DNA from 4 places in the Mesorhizobium sp. M0923 genome. Region 4 is predicted to be linked to each of the others. Evidence: predicted binding sites of a transcription regulator. Region 4 holds the regulator's gene; each other region holds the start of a gene.
The links. The regulator PhoB, encoded in region 4, activates phosphate uptake and scavenging genes when phosphate is short. The targets are predictions, from matches to a motif close to TGTCATNNANCTGTCAT.
Positions count from the first base shown of each region.

Region 1: a site for PhoB is predicted at 1,280-1,296, ahead of olsB (l-ornithine N(alpha)-acyltransferase). Genes of this name have one in related genera too.
Region 2: a site for PhoB is predicted at 1,594-1,610, ahead of NKH89_RS11155 (esterase-like activity of phytase family protein). Genes of this name have one in related genera too.
Region 3: a site for PhoB is predicted at 2,202-2,218, ahead of phnF (phosphonate metabolism transcriptional regulator PhnF). Genes of this name have one in related genera too.

Region 1 is NZ_JAMYNW010000017.1:98,502-102,395, forward strand. Features, by position in the region: gene NKH89_RS25415 (trimeric intracellular cation channel family protein) at 1-331, shown strand, start outside; gene olsB (l-ornithine N(alpha)-acyltransferase) at 341-1,216, opposite strand; gene NKH89_RS25425 (hybrid sensor histidine kinase/response regulator) at 1,366-3,654, opposite strand; gene acuI (acrylyl-CoA reductase (NADPH)) at 3,743-3,894, opposite strand, start outside.
Region 2 is NZ_JAMYNW010000005.1:219,018-222,911, reverse strand. Features, by position in the region: gene NKH89_RS11165 (sugar ABC transporter substrate-binding protein) at 1-432, opposite strand, end outside; gene NKH89_RS11160 (TIM barrel protein) at 474-1,463, opposite strand; gene NKH89_RS11155 (esterase-like activity of phytase family protein) at 1,710-3,188, shown strand; gene NKH89_RS11150 (L,D-transpeptidase) at 3,336-3,894, opposite strand, start outside.
Region 3 is NZ_JAMYNW010000017.1:38,365-42,258, reverse strand. Features, by position in the region: gene NKH89_RS25160 (ABC transporter permease) at 1-317, shown strand, start outside; gene NKH89_RS25155 (zinc-binding alcohol dehydrogenase family protein) at 388-1,404, shown strand; gene phnF (phosphonate metabolism transcriptional regulator PhnF) at 1,423-2,166, opposite strand; gene phnG (phosphonate C-P lyase system protein PhnG) at 2,300-2,761, shown strand; gene phnH (phosphonate C-P lyase system protein PhnH) at 2,761-3,372, shown strand; gene NKH89_RS25135 (carbon-phosphorus lyase complex subunit) at 3,374-3,894, shown strand, end outside.
Region 4 is NZ_JAMYNW010000003.1:61,374-65,267, forward strand. Features, by position in the region: gene xylF (D-xylose ABC transporter substrate-binding protein) at 1-618, opposite strand, end outside; gene NKH89_RS06285 (ROK family protein) at 905-2,149, shown strand; gene phoB (phosphate regulon transcriptional regulator PhoB) at 2,159-2,848, opposite strand; gene phoU (phosphate signaling complex protein PhoU) at 2,865-3,572, opposite strand; gene pstB (phosphate ABC transporter ATP-binding protein PstB) at 3,605-3,894, opposite strand, start outside.

The DNA.
Region 1 (3,894 bases), on a different contig from region 4:
GGTGATTGGCGCGGCCAAGGGGCTGACGATCACCGGGTCACCTGCAGTTTCGATCGTCACCGGCATGCTCACCGCAACCCTTGGCGGCATTCTGCGCGATCTGTTGACAGGCGAGCCTTCGGTGCTCCTGAGACCGGAAATCTACGTTACCGCAGCGCTTGCCGGCGCCGGCCTCTACACACTTGGCGATTTCGCCGGACTGCCGCCGCTTGCGTCGGGCCTGGCAGGTTTCATGGCGGCTTTCTGCGTACGCGGCGGCGCGCTGAAATTCGGCTGGGCCTTTCCGTCCTACAAAAGCAAGCCTGGCCGGCGTCCGGAAGATATTCCCTGATTTAAGGTGTCAGGCTGCAAACCGCTGCGCTTCCCCGCCATAATAATTGACGTAGCGGGCACCGATCTCCTTGACCGGCATCACCACGAACACGTCGACCGTCGAGAATTCACGGTCGATGACGCAACCGTCGCCGATGCGCGCGCCGACGCGCAGATAGCCCTTGACCAGCGGCGGCATCGCGGCGATCGCCGCCTTGGTGTTAACGGCTTCGATCGGCATCAGATCCATCGAACAATAGCGCCCGGCGACGGCACGCACGTCCCACGATGAATTCGTCCGGCAGTGGTGGGCAAGATAGGTCAGCGCCTCTGCATGTGCCGCCGGCACGGTGCCGTGGAACGACGCGCAGCCGGTCATCACGCCAATGCCGTAATGATTGATATAGGCCCAGATGCCTTGCCACAGCGCCTCGATGGTGCGCTTGGAGCGGTATTCCGGCAGAACGCAGGAGCGGCCGAGCTCGAGGAAGCGCTGGCCGGGATGTCGCGCGATCAGCTTGGTCAACTCGAATTCGCCTTCGGAATAGAAGCCGCCCGCCGCCGCGGCAATCTCCTGCCGCAGCAGGCGGTAGGTGCCGACGATGCGGCGATGCTCGGGACCGGAAAGCGAAGTATCGAAGACCAGCAGATGGTCGCAGAGGGGATCGAAGCGGTCGGCATCGCGGCGGTCCTGCATCTGGAACAGGTCCTTCCTGGCACCAAGCTCGTCGTAGAACACCCGGTAGCGCACTTCCTGCGCGGCGGCGATCTCGGCCTCGTTGCGGGCGAGCCGCACTTCGAGATTGCCGATGCGGCCGAGCGATGCGCCTTTTATGACGGCATCGGCGTTCCGGCCGACGAGCAAAGGCCCGCTGGCGTTCGGCCGAGCATCACATTCCGGCATGACTGTATGCACGAGTGATTCTCCTTCGAGCCATCCCTCTTGGCACGGGGATACGGTGTAGGTGCAACAGGATTGTGACAGTACCGTGATACGGCTCTGCGGGCAATACTTCGTCGGCTGGGTAATCTATCGACCGTCTATGTTGTGCCTCAAGCGGCCACTTGCCCTTCAACCGCATGAACCAGGGCATCAGGGTCGAGCGGCTTGGTGACGAAGCCGCTCGCACCGTGGGCGAGCACGGCGTGGCGGGTCTTTTCCTGGCTGTCGGCCGACAGCACCATGATCGGCACCGGCGGAACCGCGGTCTCCTCCTCATGGCGGCGGATGGCGGCGATGGCGTCCAGCCCGTCCATGACAGGCATATGCAGGTCCATCAGCACCACGTCGTAGCGGTGCTTATGGCCGGTGCTGATGACCGCCTCGACCGCGGCCTTGCCGTTGCCGACCACTTTCACCCGATGCCCGGCCTTCAGGAGGGTGGCGCGGGCCAGCATGGCGTTGATGTCGTTGTCCTCGGCGATCAGCACCGACAGGCCCTGCTGGCGGCCGCCAATGGCGTGCCCAGCCTGCGCGCCGCGCTTTTGCGGTTGCGGCTCGGCGATGACCGGTGCGTGGCTGGTCAAAAGCACGCGCAGCAATGTCTCGCCGCGCACCGGCCTCGCCAGGAAGGTGGCGTAACCGTTGGCACGGAACTCGCCAAGCATGCCGCGGTCGGTCGGCGCGATCAGCGTCACCGCCTCGCAATCGACAAATCCGCTCTGGCGCAGGCGCCTGAGCAGCCTGCCGTCGCTTTGCTCCATGGCAGCATCGACCAGAAGCACGTTGCAGCCCTCGGCGAAAGGGGCGGCCTGGGCGGCGGCGGCGGCCAGATCGACCGTTCCGCCATTGGCGCGAATGGTGCGGGCGATGGCTTCGGCCTCGACCAGGTTCTTCGACACGATTACCGCATGCCGGCCCAACAGCGCGTTCTGGCGGATCTGCAGCGCCTCGACGGCGGAAATAGCGGGAATCTCGAAGACGAATTCGGATCCCTGGCCAAGCCGGCTCGACACCGAGATAGTGCCGCCCATCGCCGTCACCAGGCGCTTGGAAATCGCGAGACCGAGGCCGGCACCACCATGCGTACGGGTCGAGGTGCCGTCAGCCTGTTCGAAGTCCTCGAAGATGCGCTCCATGTCCTCCTCGCGCAGACCGGGGCCGGTGTCGGTGATGGTGAAGCGGATGCGGTTGGTGGTTTCGGTGCGGACGCGGCCGATGCTTGCCAGGACGCCGCCGCTGTCGGTGAACTTGACGGCATTGCCGATAAGGTTGAGCAGCACCTGCCTGACCCTGCCGGGGTCGGCGGTGATCAGCTGCGGCACGTCGGGTTCGACATGGCAGCCGAGGCCGATATCCTTGGCAAAAGCCCGCGCCGCCAAAAGCTCGATGACATTGTCGGCGATCTCGCGCACCGACATCGGTTGCGGTTCGGGATCGAAGCGGCCGGCCTCGATCTTGGAATAGTCGAGCAGGTCCTCGATCAGCGCCAGCAGCGCGCTGGCCGAGGTCGAGATGGCGCCGACATAGGTCCGCTGCTCGGGCGAAAGGCTGGTGTCGGCGAGAAGCCGGGCCATGCCCATGATGCCGTTCATCGGCGTGCGTATCTCGTGGCTGACGGTGGCGAGGAAGCGCGATTTGGCCTGGCTCGCATATTCGGCCCGTTCGCGGGCGGTGATCAGCGAGGATTCGGCGCGTTTGCGGGCGGTGATGTCACGGGCGATGGCGCGATGCGAAACGGCGCCGCTGTCCTTGTCGCGCACCGACAGCTCGATCCAAGAGAACCAGCGTGGGCCGTCCGGCGTGCGAATGGCGACATCAGTGGAACTCAGGCATTCATGGTCGGAAAAGGCGGCGTCGGGAACGATGCCGACATCGATGCCTAGTTCCGCCAGGGTCTTGCCGGCGAGGTCGCGCTGGTCGGTTTCGACAAGGTCGGCGAAAACCTTGTTGGCGTAGACGATATGGCCGTCGCGGTCGCGGTGGACGACGAGATCGCCGAGTGCATCGATCAGACCGCGAAAGCGCTCCTCGCTCTCCTGCATCTCCCACATGCGGTCGGCCAGCGTCTCGATCTCGGCGCGACTGCGGGCGGTCGTGGCATCGAGCAGGGCCACCGCGCGACGCTGGGTGCGCCTGTTGCGCAGATGCATGGCGAGCCCGGCGATGGCTGTCGCCAAAAGGCCAATGGTGATGAAGATCGGCGCTCCGGTCAGATGCGACAGGCCTGCCAGCACGACGATGGCGACGAGAGTCAGGAAGGGCAGGCCGTGGCGGTTGGCGTCCGGCAATTCCGGCGCCAGCGGCGGCGCGGCGACAAGCTGCCGCCCTGACGCCTCGGGGGCCGCCCGGTCGGCCCGTTCGGCTGGTTCCGCCTCTCTGATGCCGGGTTCCGCAATCATACGGAATTCCTGCCAGACAGAGCTTATTGAAGGTTGTGGTTGATCGTTCGAATTTTAGCGGTCGCGCTCTTTTTTTCCCTTTGGAGCCTCACATGTCCACCACCACGCGGCCGCGGATCTTGCCCTCGACGATGTCATGCGCGGCGCCGATGATGCCGTCGAAGCCGATGCTCGTCGACAGGCTGGCAAGCTTTGCGTGATCGAGATCGGTGCCGATGCGGCGCCAGGCCTCGATGCGGA
Region 2 (3,894 bases), on a different contig from region 4:
GACGTTGACCACCGGCACGTTGGCGGCCCTGGCCTGTTCCATGATCGGCTGCAAATTGGAGTCGGTCTGCGGTGAAACGAGCAGCACGTTGTAGCCTTGCGTGACCAGGCCTTCGGCGATGGTGAGCTGGCCGAGCTGGTCGCCCTCGCTCTGCGCCGCCTGGTAGACGACGGGCACGCCGATGCGGTCGCCGAACGACTTGTAGCCCTCACCCAGCGAGCGCCAGTATTCGTTGGTCAGCGTCTTGGAGACCGCACCCGCCTTGGTGCCCTCGGGCAGCTTGGGGAAAGCCCCGAACTTGGCCTCGAGCTGCGACCAGTCGATGCGATCCTTCTCGGTGTCGGAATTGAGCGGCGCGAGATCCGCGGAAAACACCGAGCCGATGGACAGCGTCATCAGGGCAGCGGTAGCGGTGACGAGCAGAAATTTCATGGTCTTTCCTCCCTTGTTGAAAAACGGTGATGGCGCCGGCCTCAGCTGTCCGGCCCGAGCATGGCTTCCTGGATGATGGCCTGCGACGCGACCGCGTCCTGACGATCGACGGCGGCTGACAGGCGGTTGTCCTTTTCCAGCCGCTCGACGACGCGCAGCATGCGCTTGACGGTGGCGATGTTGACTTCGCATTCGTGGACGGGATCGAGCCCGGTCATGTCGGGGAACGTGTCGAAGTAGATGGCCCCGGCATAGCCGTCGCGGCGGATCTGCCTGAGCAGCTCGATCGTCTGCAGCGTGTGCACGGCACCGACCATCAGGCCGTCGTCGCGCTTGGCGTAGCCGTCGTTGAGGTGCACGCCGAGCAGCTTGCTGTGCCGTGCTATGAGGGCGGCAGCGAAAGCCGGCTGCTCGTCGGCATAGAGCACGTGAGCGAAATCGAGCGTCACGCCGAGATTGGGCAGGCCGATCTCGCGGATCGCCAGCAATGTCGTCGCCGCATCGGGCATCAGGCTGTAGGAGCGCGGCTCGTTGGGTTTGTATTCAAGGCTAATCTGGCAGCCCGGATCATGCGCCGCTACTTCACGAATGCCATCGATTTCGTGTTGCCAGAGTGTTGCGTAGTCAGCCTGGAAGGCGTAGTCGAAGCCATCCTGCCCGAGCCACAATGTCATCAGGCTGGCGCCGGCCTCGCGCGCGGCGTCGATGCCGGCCTTGGTCAGGTCGATGGCCTCGCGGCGAACGGAAGGATCCGGATTGGTGAAGGCGCCGAGCTTGAAGGCCGGATTAGAGTAGTAGCGCATGGCGAAGCCATTGATGGAAAGCCCGAGATCGCCGAGTTTGCGCGCCATTTCCGCAGGTTTTTCATCGACATGATCGGGGAAGTTGAGGTCGAGATCGGTCAATTCCGCAACCTTCGCCGCACGCGCCGCCATTTGCAGCATGGACGGTTTACCAACAAGATCAGGCCACTCGGCCTGTGGCCGCGAGGAAAAGGAATTGAGGCGGGTGGCGAAACGACAGACTGTCATCGGTGATCTTTCATTGTCATAACTTCACACAAAAATGGTTATTTGTAAAGTTATTAATTGCTCTTTCGATAGCAACGATTCGCCATGCACAGGCCAGTTGCGACCACACGAGGCCAGGCAAGCGCAGCACTGTCACGCAAGTATCATGTTCGCGTCCTAGATCGCTTCTCCGAAGGCTTTCGCGGCATTCTCGATGCGACGCGGCGCTTTTCAGATCCCGGCAGCTTTGTCTCAAAGAGGATATCCATGAAAAACCTGCACCGAACCGCGCCCCTCGCTGTCGCGCTCGCGATGTTCACGGCCTTGAGTCCGGCCTTGGCGGAAAACGCCGCGACCGTCGGCGGCGCCAACTTCGTCAACAAGGGCCTGGTCGGCGTCGGCCGCATCCCGGCCAGCCAGAAAGACAGGTTCGGCGAGACATTTGGCTCCGGCTCGGGCATGGCGATTGACGCTGCCGGCTGGACGCATGGCGCCGATGGCTACAAGGGCTCGCTATGGCTGCTGCCGGACCGCGGCTACAATGTCGTCGGCACCACCGATTACCGTCCGCGCCTCAACACGATCGCCCTCGAGTTCGCCCCGATCGCGCCGGGTGCAGTGCCAGCCGCCGGCCAGGAACAGTCGGGCCTCAAGGCAACGCTAGCCGACACCATGCTTTTGACCGACGACAAGGGCATCGATGCAACCGGCCTAGATCCGCTCAACGGCGTGCGCGCAGCGACCGACGACATGCCGATCCTGCCCGAAGCCAACGGCAAGCTCGCGCTCGATAACGAGGCGATCGTGCGGCTGCCCGACGGCACCATGTTCATCTCGGACGAATATGGTCCGAACATCTACCACTTCTCCGCCGATGGGCGTCTGATGTCGGCAACGCAGCCACCGGCGGCGCTTGTCCCGATGCGTCATGGAACGCCGAACTTCGCGTCCAACAATCCGGGACCTGGCGCGGCAGACCCAGATCCGAAGGATCCCGAAACCGGCCGCCAGAACAACCAGGGCCTCGAAGGCATGGCACTGACGCCCGACGGCAAGTTCCTGATCGCGGTGCTGCAATCGGCCCCCAGGCAGGATGGCGGCGATTCCGCTTCGACGCGCCAGAACACGCGCGCGCTGGTCTACGATGCCTCGGATCCGGCCCAACTCAAGCTTGCGCATGAATATGTTGTGCCGCTGCCGGTGTTCACCGATGCCAAGGGCAAGACCAAGATTGCCGCGCAGAGCGAAATCGTGGCTCTGTCGGACAAGACCTTCCTGATGCTGGCGCGCGACAGCGGCAACGGCCAGGGGGTGAAGGGCGACACCTCGCTCTATCGCGAGATCAGCGTCGTCGATGTGTCGGTGGCAACCGACATCGCCGGCACCGAGTTCGACAAGGACAAGCCGGTTGCGCCCAAAGGTGAGCTCGATCCCTCGGTGACGCCGGCCAAGCTGACGCCGTTCATCGACATCAACGACAAGACCGAGCTCGGCCGCTTCGGGCTGCACAATGGCGCGCCCAATGACCGCAACAACCTTTCGGAGAAGTGGGAGGCGATGTCGGTGGTGAGCGTCCTCGATCCAACACGGCCCGACGACTATTTCCTGTTCGTCGCCAACGACAATGACTTTCTCACCCAGGACGGCTTCCAGGTCGGCGCGGCCTACAAGGCCGAAGATGGCGCCGATGTCGACACGATGTTCCTGGTCTATCAGGTCACGCTTCCAGGCCTCGCCGGGAAGTAGCGACACCCCCAGGCAGGCGGACGCGCCGAACGCGTCCGCCTGCCTGGCACGATCGAACGGTCGGGCCCTTCAGTTGCGGCTCGCCGGCACAAGGATTGTGTTCTAGTGGGTTTGCAAAACCTAAGACTGACGATCCGTCGAAGGCACTTACCTCAACATCTCCGCGTCCTTTGGCACGCCCGCATCGATCGGCTCGGCCGTCCTGTCCGACACGGCGGCGATCTTCCCGGCGGCCGACAGGTTCGGGCGCACGAAGACCGGCGCGACGCCGTCGACGCGGCTGTAGAGGTCGATAATGTCCTGATTCATGAAGCGCACACAGCCGGAGGAAGCGTTCTTCCCGATGGAATCCCACTCCGGCGTGCCGTGCAGCCGGTACATCGTGTCCTTGCCGTCGCGGAAGAGATATAGCGCGCGTGCGCCCAGCGGGCTGTGCGGGCCGGGCGGCATGCCGTCCTTGTATTTCGCCAGTTCCGGCCGGCGCTGGATCATCTCTGGCGGCGGCGTCCAGACCGGCCACTTCTTCCTCGCCTGAACCACAGCGCTGCCGGTCCATCCGAAACCGGCCTTGCCGAGGCTGACGCCATAGCGAATTGCCTTGCCGCCGTCGCGCACCAGATAGAGGAAGTGCTCGGAGGTATCGACGACGATCGTGCCGGGTTTTTCTCCGGTCGGATCGGACACGATTTGGCGCACGAATTTCGGA
Region 3 (3,894 bases), on a different contig from region 4:
TCTACATGGCCTATACGTTGTCGGGGCTGTGTGCGGCCTTCGTCGGCGTGCTGCTCGCGTCGCGCATCGGCATCGGCAATCCGACGCAGGCCGAGGGCTGGGAATTGCAGGCGATCGCTTCTTCGGTGATCGGCGGCACGTCGCTGTTCGGCGCTGTCGGCTCCGTGCACGGGCCGCTGCTCGGCGCCTTCATCCTTGCCACCATCAACAACGGCGCCAATCTGCTCAACGTCAACGCCTTCTGGCAGCGCATCATCACCGGGGTGCTGATCATCGTCATCGTCTATTTCGACGGGCTGCGCCGCCGCGGCAAATAGATCGCCCCCTAACAGCCGCCGGCCTCGCAACAGCAGAGCCGGCGGTGCCATGAACCGACTGGATTGAAGCATGAAAGCCGTCGTCTGCCGCTCGCCCGGCGAACTTGTCCTGGAAGATCGCCCGGCGCCTGGCGCGCCGCCCTCGGGCTGGGCGCTGGTCGCGGTCAACCATGTCGGCATCTGCGGCACCGATTATCACATTTTCGACGGCAAGCACCCGTTCCTCGCCTATCCCCGCATCATGGGCCACGAGGTTTCGGGCACCGTGATCGAGGTTGGCGAGGGCGTCGATCTCACCGTCGGCGAGCCGGTGATCGTCAATCCCTATCTCGCCTGCGGCAAATGCATCGCCTGCCGGCAAGGCAAGCCGAATTGCTGCGTCAGGATCGAGGTGCTCGGTGTCCATCGCGACGGCGCCATGTGCGAGCAGATCCTGGTGCCGGCGCAAAATCTTTATCCGGCAAACGGCCTGTCGCTGGGCGATGCGGCAGCCGTCGAATTCCTAGCGATTGGCGCCCATGCCGTGCGGCGCTCGCTGGCTGATCCAGGTGCGCGCACGCTGGTCATCGGCGCCGGCCCGATCGGGCTCGGCACGGCGCTGTTCGCCCGCATCGCCGGGCTCGACGTGACGCTGCTCGACATGAGTGCCGAGAGGCTGGGTTTCGCCGAAAGCGAACTCGGCTTCGCGACCCTCAACGGCTCGCAGGGCGCCGCCGCTGATCTGGTGCGGCAGGCGACCGACGGCGATGGTTTTGACGCGGTCTTCGACGCCACCGGCAACACCCAGTCGGTGCAGTCGGCCTTCGCCCATGTCGCGCATGGCGGCACGCTGGTGCTGGTCAGCGTCGTCAAGGACGACATCGCCTTTTCCGATCCCGAATTCCACAAGCGCGAGATGATGCTGATCGGCAGCCGCAACGCTCTGCGCGCCGATTTCGACCATGTCGCCGCTTCAATCCGCAACGGTGCGGTGCCGCTGGCAAAGCTAGTCACCCACCGCACCACGCTTGGCGAGACGCCGCGCGACCTCGCCCGCTGGGCACATGAGAAATCCGGGCTGATCAAGGCGGTCATCCAGGTCGGATGACACAACGATAGCCGCGTCTCAAAGCGCCGACAGTTTGAGTTCGATGCGCTCGGCCGGGAAGCGCGACTCCGAAAACTGGATCGGCTGACCGTCGGGCGTGACGTTGACGGCGACCGTCACCAGCACGATGGCGCCGGGCTGCAGGTCGAGGTCGGCAAGGTCGGCGGCATCGGCATGGCGCGCCGACAGCACGGTCGATTGCCGGAGATAGTCGTCGATGCCGAAACGTGCCAGCGATGCCGTGATCGAACCGGTTTCTGCCATGGCAGCATCGATGCCGGCAAAGCGCCTGGCATCGAACCAGCCGGCAGCGCGGGACACCGGCATTCCATCGGCTTCGCCCCGCGTTTCCAGGCGTATCACGTCGGCCCCCTGCGCAAGGCCTAAGCCCTCTGCGACACGACGGTTGGCCGGCTCGACCGATGAGGCGAGCAAGGTGATATGCCGCTCGGACGCCTGTCCTTGCAATCCCTCGGAAAAGCGGGTGCGGGCGCCGATCGGATAGGACAGCCGCTTTCGCGACAGCACGAAGGTGCCACGCCCTTGCTCCGCCTTGAGCACACCCTCCTGCACCAGGGCTGCGATAGCGCTGCGCACCGTATGGCGGTTGACGCCATAGCGTTCGGCAAGTGCCACCTCCGGCGGCAGCGCGGCATTCTCGGGAAAATCGCCAACGGCGATCGAGTGCAGGATCTGGTCGGCGATCTGCCGCCATAGCGCGACACCGCTGCGCCGCTCGATGCTGTTTGCTTGCCCGATCATTCCCGCCCCAATCTTTGCGCCGACCTTTTGGCCCGTGTCACGTACACGTCATAGACACGCGCTAGATAATAGATATAATTTGTATAGTTGTCTATATCAATCGACAAATGCACGCAGACGAGGAGTAGCGGCCATGCGAGGACGGGAAGCGCGAGAGCAGGCCGAGCGCAAGGCCGTAATGGCGACGCTGGCGCAATCGGCCGGGGACGACATTGTCCGCCTCTGGGACGAAGCCGGCCTGCCTTGTGAAGCGGAACTTCTGCGTGGCCCCGAAACCGGCCTGGTTACCGTGCGCGGCCGCATCGGCGGCAGCGGCGCGCCGTTCAATGTCGGCGAGGCGACGGTCACCCGTGCCACGGTGCGGCTTGCGTCCGGCCATGTCGGCCACTGCTATGCGCTCGGCCGCGACAAGCAGAAGGCAAGGCTGGCAGCAATCGCCGATGCGCTGTGGCAGGACCCGGCCCACCGCAACGGGGTCGAGACCAGGCTCGTCGCGCCCTTGCAGGCGGCACTGGCCAAGGCCCGTGACCAGCGCCGCGCCGAGACGGCGGCGACCAAGGTCGATTTCTTCACAATGGTGCGCGGAGAAGACTGATGGACCTCGCCACTCAATCGATCGAAGGCGGCTTCGCCGATCCGGTATTCAACGCGCAGACCGTATTCCGCGCTGTGATGGACGCGATGGCGCGGCCGGGCAGCGTGCAGCCCTTGCCGGCCCTCGCCCACCCCCCCGTGCCGCTGTCGGCCACCGCCGGTGCCATTGCTCTGGCGCTGTGCGACAACGACACGCCGCTCTGGCTCGACCCGGCTTTGCAGGGGTCGGCGGCGGTGAAATCCTGGCTTGGCTTCCATACCGGCGCGCCGCTGGCCAACACCCCGGCCGACGCACATTTCGCGCTGATTGCCACGCCGGCCGAGATGATGGCGCTCGACGGGTTTTCGCAAGGCACCCAGGATTATCCCGATCGTTCGACGACGCTGATCCTTGAGGTCGGCGATCTCGTCTCCGGCGCTCCGCTGCTGCTCGAAGGCCCGGGCATCGAGAAGACGGCGACGATCGCGCCGGCGCAAATGCCGCGTCATTTCGTCGAGCAATGGAAGCAGAACAATCAGCGCTTTCCGCGGGGTGTCGACATCATCCTCGCCACGTCCGACGCAATTGCCTGCCTGCCGCGCACGACGCGCATTAAGACGATGGAGGCGTAGGATGTATGTCGCGGTAAAAGGCGGTGAAGCGGCCATCCGCAACGCCCACAAATTGCTCGCCGACCGCCGGCGCGGCGATCGCTCGGTGCCCGCACTTCGGCTCGACCAGATCGTCGAGCAGCTGGCGCTCGGCGTCGACCGGGTGATGAGCGAAGGTTCGCTCTACGACAGGGAATTGGCGGCACTCGCCATCGTCCAGGCGCGCGGCGACATGATCGAGGCGATCTTCCTGGTTCGCGCCTATCGCACGACGCTGCCGCGCTTCGGCTATACCAGGGCGATCGAAACCGGCTCGATGCTGGTCGAACGGCGCGTGTCGGCGACCTACAAGGACCTGCCCGGCGGGCAGTTGCTCGGCCCGACTTTCGACTACACCCACCGGCTGCTCGATCCCGAGCTTGCCGCCGGCGGCGAAGTCGCCAAACCGGAGCAGCGTGCAGGCGAAGCGGAGGCGATGCCGCGCGTCTCGGCCATCCTCGCTCGCGAAGGCCTGATCGAGCCCGACGGCGACATGCCCGGGGA
Region 4 (3,894 bases):
GGTCAGGAACTGTTCCATGTTCTTCTGGGCGTTGGCCGGCAGCCAGCCGTCGGTATAGGCCTCGCCGACATTCTTGATCTTGCCGCTGTCGATGGCGTCCTTCAGCACTTCCATCGAACCGGCAAAAAGGAAATCGGCATTCGGATCGGCGCCCGAGCCCTTGATGAAGACATAGTTGCCTTCCGGCTTCACCTTGAACACGTCGCGGGCCTGCATGCGGCCGACTTCCTTGTTGTCGAAGGTCAGGTAAAAGACGTCCTTGTTCTCGATCAGCCGGTCGTAGCCGACAACCGGAATACCTTCGTCCAGCGCCTTTTGCACGGCCGGCCCTATCGCCGAGGCGTCCTGCGCCAGGATGATCAGTGCGTTGGCGCCCTGCGAGATCAGGCTCTCGACGTCGGTGAGCTGCTTGCCCGGATTGGACTGTGCGTCGGCGGAGATATACTTGTCGCCGGCAGCCTCGATGGCCGCCTTCATTGCGGCTTCGTCGGTCTTCCAGCGCTCTTCCTGGAAGTTCGACCAGGAAACGCCGATGACCTTGTCTTTAGCCTGCGCCACCGACGCAAGCGCCAGCGTCATGGCGACACCCGCCAGAATGGCGGTCGTGAATTTCTTCATCATATCCTCCCTGCGCCGCGTACGGCGTGACCAATTGGCCCCAAAGGCCAGCTTAGAGGCGCTAATTTTTTCGAGCCTCGAAAAAATACTGGCCCGATCTCCCGCTGCTGTCAACATCGATTCTGATGGATTTTGATGTTGCTGCGACTTTTTTCGAGCTTCGGAATAAACGATGACAGCGCCACCTGCATCTGACACTATTTGCCTCATCCGACATTATTTGTCGGCATTACCGACGGCTTCCGGTTCATGAGCGGCCGCGGCAAACCGGGAGGAAAGCAAAACGATGTCGGTCGGAATCCGCCATGACGATTTGCGCCGGCGCAACCGGGCGATGGTGATCTCGGCCGTGCGCCGGGCCGGCCAGCCATCGCGTACGGAGATCGCCGCAACCACCGGCCTCAGCCACTCGACCATATCGGCGATCTCCTCCGACCTGATACGGGAAGGCATCCTCGCCGAGAGCAAGGCAAGCGAACCCGTTTCGTTGAAACGCGGTCGTCCGCAGGTCGGCCTCGCCCTCAATCCGGAAGCGGCGGCGGTGCTGACCGTGGTGTTGTCGCTGAATTTCCTGTCGGCCGCCATCATCGACTATGCGGGGCAGGTGGTCGCCGAGGAACAGCGCCGGCTGGACACGCTGACCATGCCGCGCGACGAACTGATCCGCGAATGCATGGCCATCGTCCGGCGCCGGCTGGACGATCCAGATCTTGACGTCCGCAGTGTCGCCCGCATCGCCCTGGCGATTCAGGGAATTACCGACTCCCCTGCACGCGCCATGCTGTGGTCGCCGATCACGCCCCAGACGGACATCGCCTTTGCCGACATGCTGGAAGATGAATTCGGCATCCCGGCCACGGTGGAGAACGACTGCAATATGATGGCGGTGGCTTTGCGCTGGCGCGATCCGGATCGCTATCGCGACGACTTCATCGCCATCCTGCTTTCGCACGGCATCGGCATGGGGCTGGTGTTGAAGGGCGAGCTGTTCACCGGCACGCATTCCTCGGGCGGCGAGTTTGGCCACATGATCCATCGTCCGGGCGGCGCGCTCTGCCGTTGCGGGCGGCGCGGCTGCATCGAGGCCTATGCCGGCAATTACGCCATCTGGCGCAACGCCACGCAGATGAGCGAAGACAGCCAACCGGTCGCCGACGTCAGCGACGCCGACATGCGCGCGCTGGCGGTTCGGGCGCGCGAGAAGGACGGGCCGGAACGCGAAGCCTACCGCAAGGCCGGCGAAGCGCTGGGTTTCGGTCTCGGCTCGCTGTTCGCGCTGATCGATCCGGCACCGGTCGCAATGGTCGGCGCCAGTGCCGCCGCCTTTGATCTGATCGAGCCGGCCTTGCGGAAGGCCATCGCCCAGACCGCCGGCGGCCAGCATTCGGGCTCGATCTCCTTCGATACCGAGCCGAACGAATTGCCGCTGATCCGCGAAGGCTGTGCAATGCGGGCGTTAAGCTTCGTCGACCAGCAGATTTTCGCGCCGGGCGCGCAAATGAGGCCCGGCGTCAGAAAGAACGTAGCCTGACTGGGCGGGTCAATCTTCCCTGATCGCGTAGCCGGCACCGCGGATGGTGCGGATGACATCAGGCATGCGGCCGTTGTTGACGGCTTTGCGCAGCCGCCCGACATGCACGTCGACGGTGCGTTCGTCGATATAGATCGTCTCGCCCCAGACATTATCGAGTAACTGGCTGCGCGAGAAGACGCGGCCCGGATGCCGCATCATGAATTCGAGCAACCGGAATTCGGTCGGCCCGAGCCGGATCTCGGTCTTCTTGCGATACACCCTGTGCGATTCGCGATCGAGCACGATGTCGCCGACCTTCAGCACGCTGGACAGCACTTCCGGCTTGGCGCGGCGCAGCAGCGCCTTGACCCTGGCCATGAATTCCGGTGTCGAAAACGGTTTGACCAGATAGTCGTCGGCGCCGGTCGAAAGACCGCGTACCCGGTCGCTCTCCTCGCCGCGCGCGGTCAGCATGATGATCGGCAGCCGTTCGGTTTCGGGGCGCACCCGCAACCGGCGGCAGAGCTCGATGCCGGAAACCGCTGGTATCATCCAGTCGAGCACCAGAAGATCGGGCACATTCTCCTGCAAACGGATCTCGGCTTCGTCGCCGCGTGTCACCACCTCGACCTGGTAGCCTTCGGATTCGAGATTGTAGCGGAGCAGCACACCCAACGGCTCCTCGTCCTCCACCACCATTATGCGTGGTGCGATCATCGGCTGGGCACCCCCATCATGTCGCCGGTGCGGACATTGTCGTTTCGTCTTGCTTCGGACGATTGACCGGCAATTGCTCGCCGGTCAGCACATAATACGCATTTTCGGCGATGTTGGTGACATGGTCGCCGATCCGCTCCAGATTCTTGGCGCAGAACAGCAGATGCGTGCAAGCGGTGATGTTGCGCGGGTCTTCCATCATGTAGGTCAACAGTTCGCGGAACACCGACGTATATTTGACGTCGATGCGCTCGTCGGCGGCGCGTAGCTTGGCCAACGCGGCCGCATCGCCTGCAGCATACTCCTCGATGACGCCCTGCACCTGGATGAGCACCAGCTGCGCCATCGCATCGATGGAATGCGATAGGTCGCGCGGTGTGACGCTAAGGCCGACCGCACTCACACGCTTGGCGATATTCTTGGCAAGGTCGCCGATGCGTTCGAGATCGCCGGCCATGCGGATCGCCCCGACGACATGGCGCAGATCGTGGGCCATCGGCTGGCGCTTGGCGATCAGGGTGATGGCGCGGTCGTCCAGTTCGCGTTGACGCGCATCCATGATGGCATCGTCGGAAACGACGCGTTGCGCCAGCACGTTGTCAGAATTCAACAGGGCCTTGGTCGCCCCGCCGACCATCGAACCGGCGAGGTCGGCCATGTCGCGGATCAGCTTGCTGATCTGCTCGAGATCCTCGTCGAAAGAAGCGACTGTGTGTTCGCCCATGGTCCTGTCCTCATATGCGTGATCGGAACGGCTCAGCCGAAGCGGCCGGTGATGTAATCCTGCGTGCGCTTCTCGCGGGGCGACGTGAAGATCTTCTCGGTCCGGTCGAACTCTACCAGTTCACCCAGATACATGAAGGCGGTCTGGCGCGATACGCGCGCCGCCTGCTGCATGTTGTGGGTGACGATGACGATCGTGTAGTCGGCTTGCAATTCGTCGATCAGTTCCTCGATCTTGGCGGTCGACAGCGGGTCGAGTGCCGAAGCCGGCTCGTCGAGCAGAATGACTTCCGGCTTCACCGCCACGGTGCGGGCAATACAAA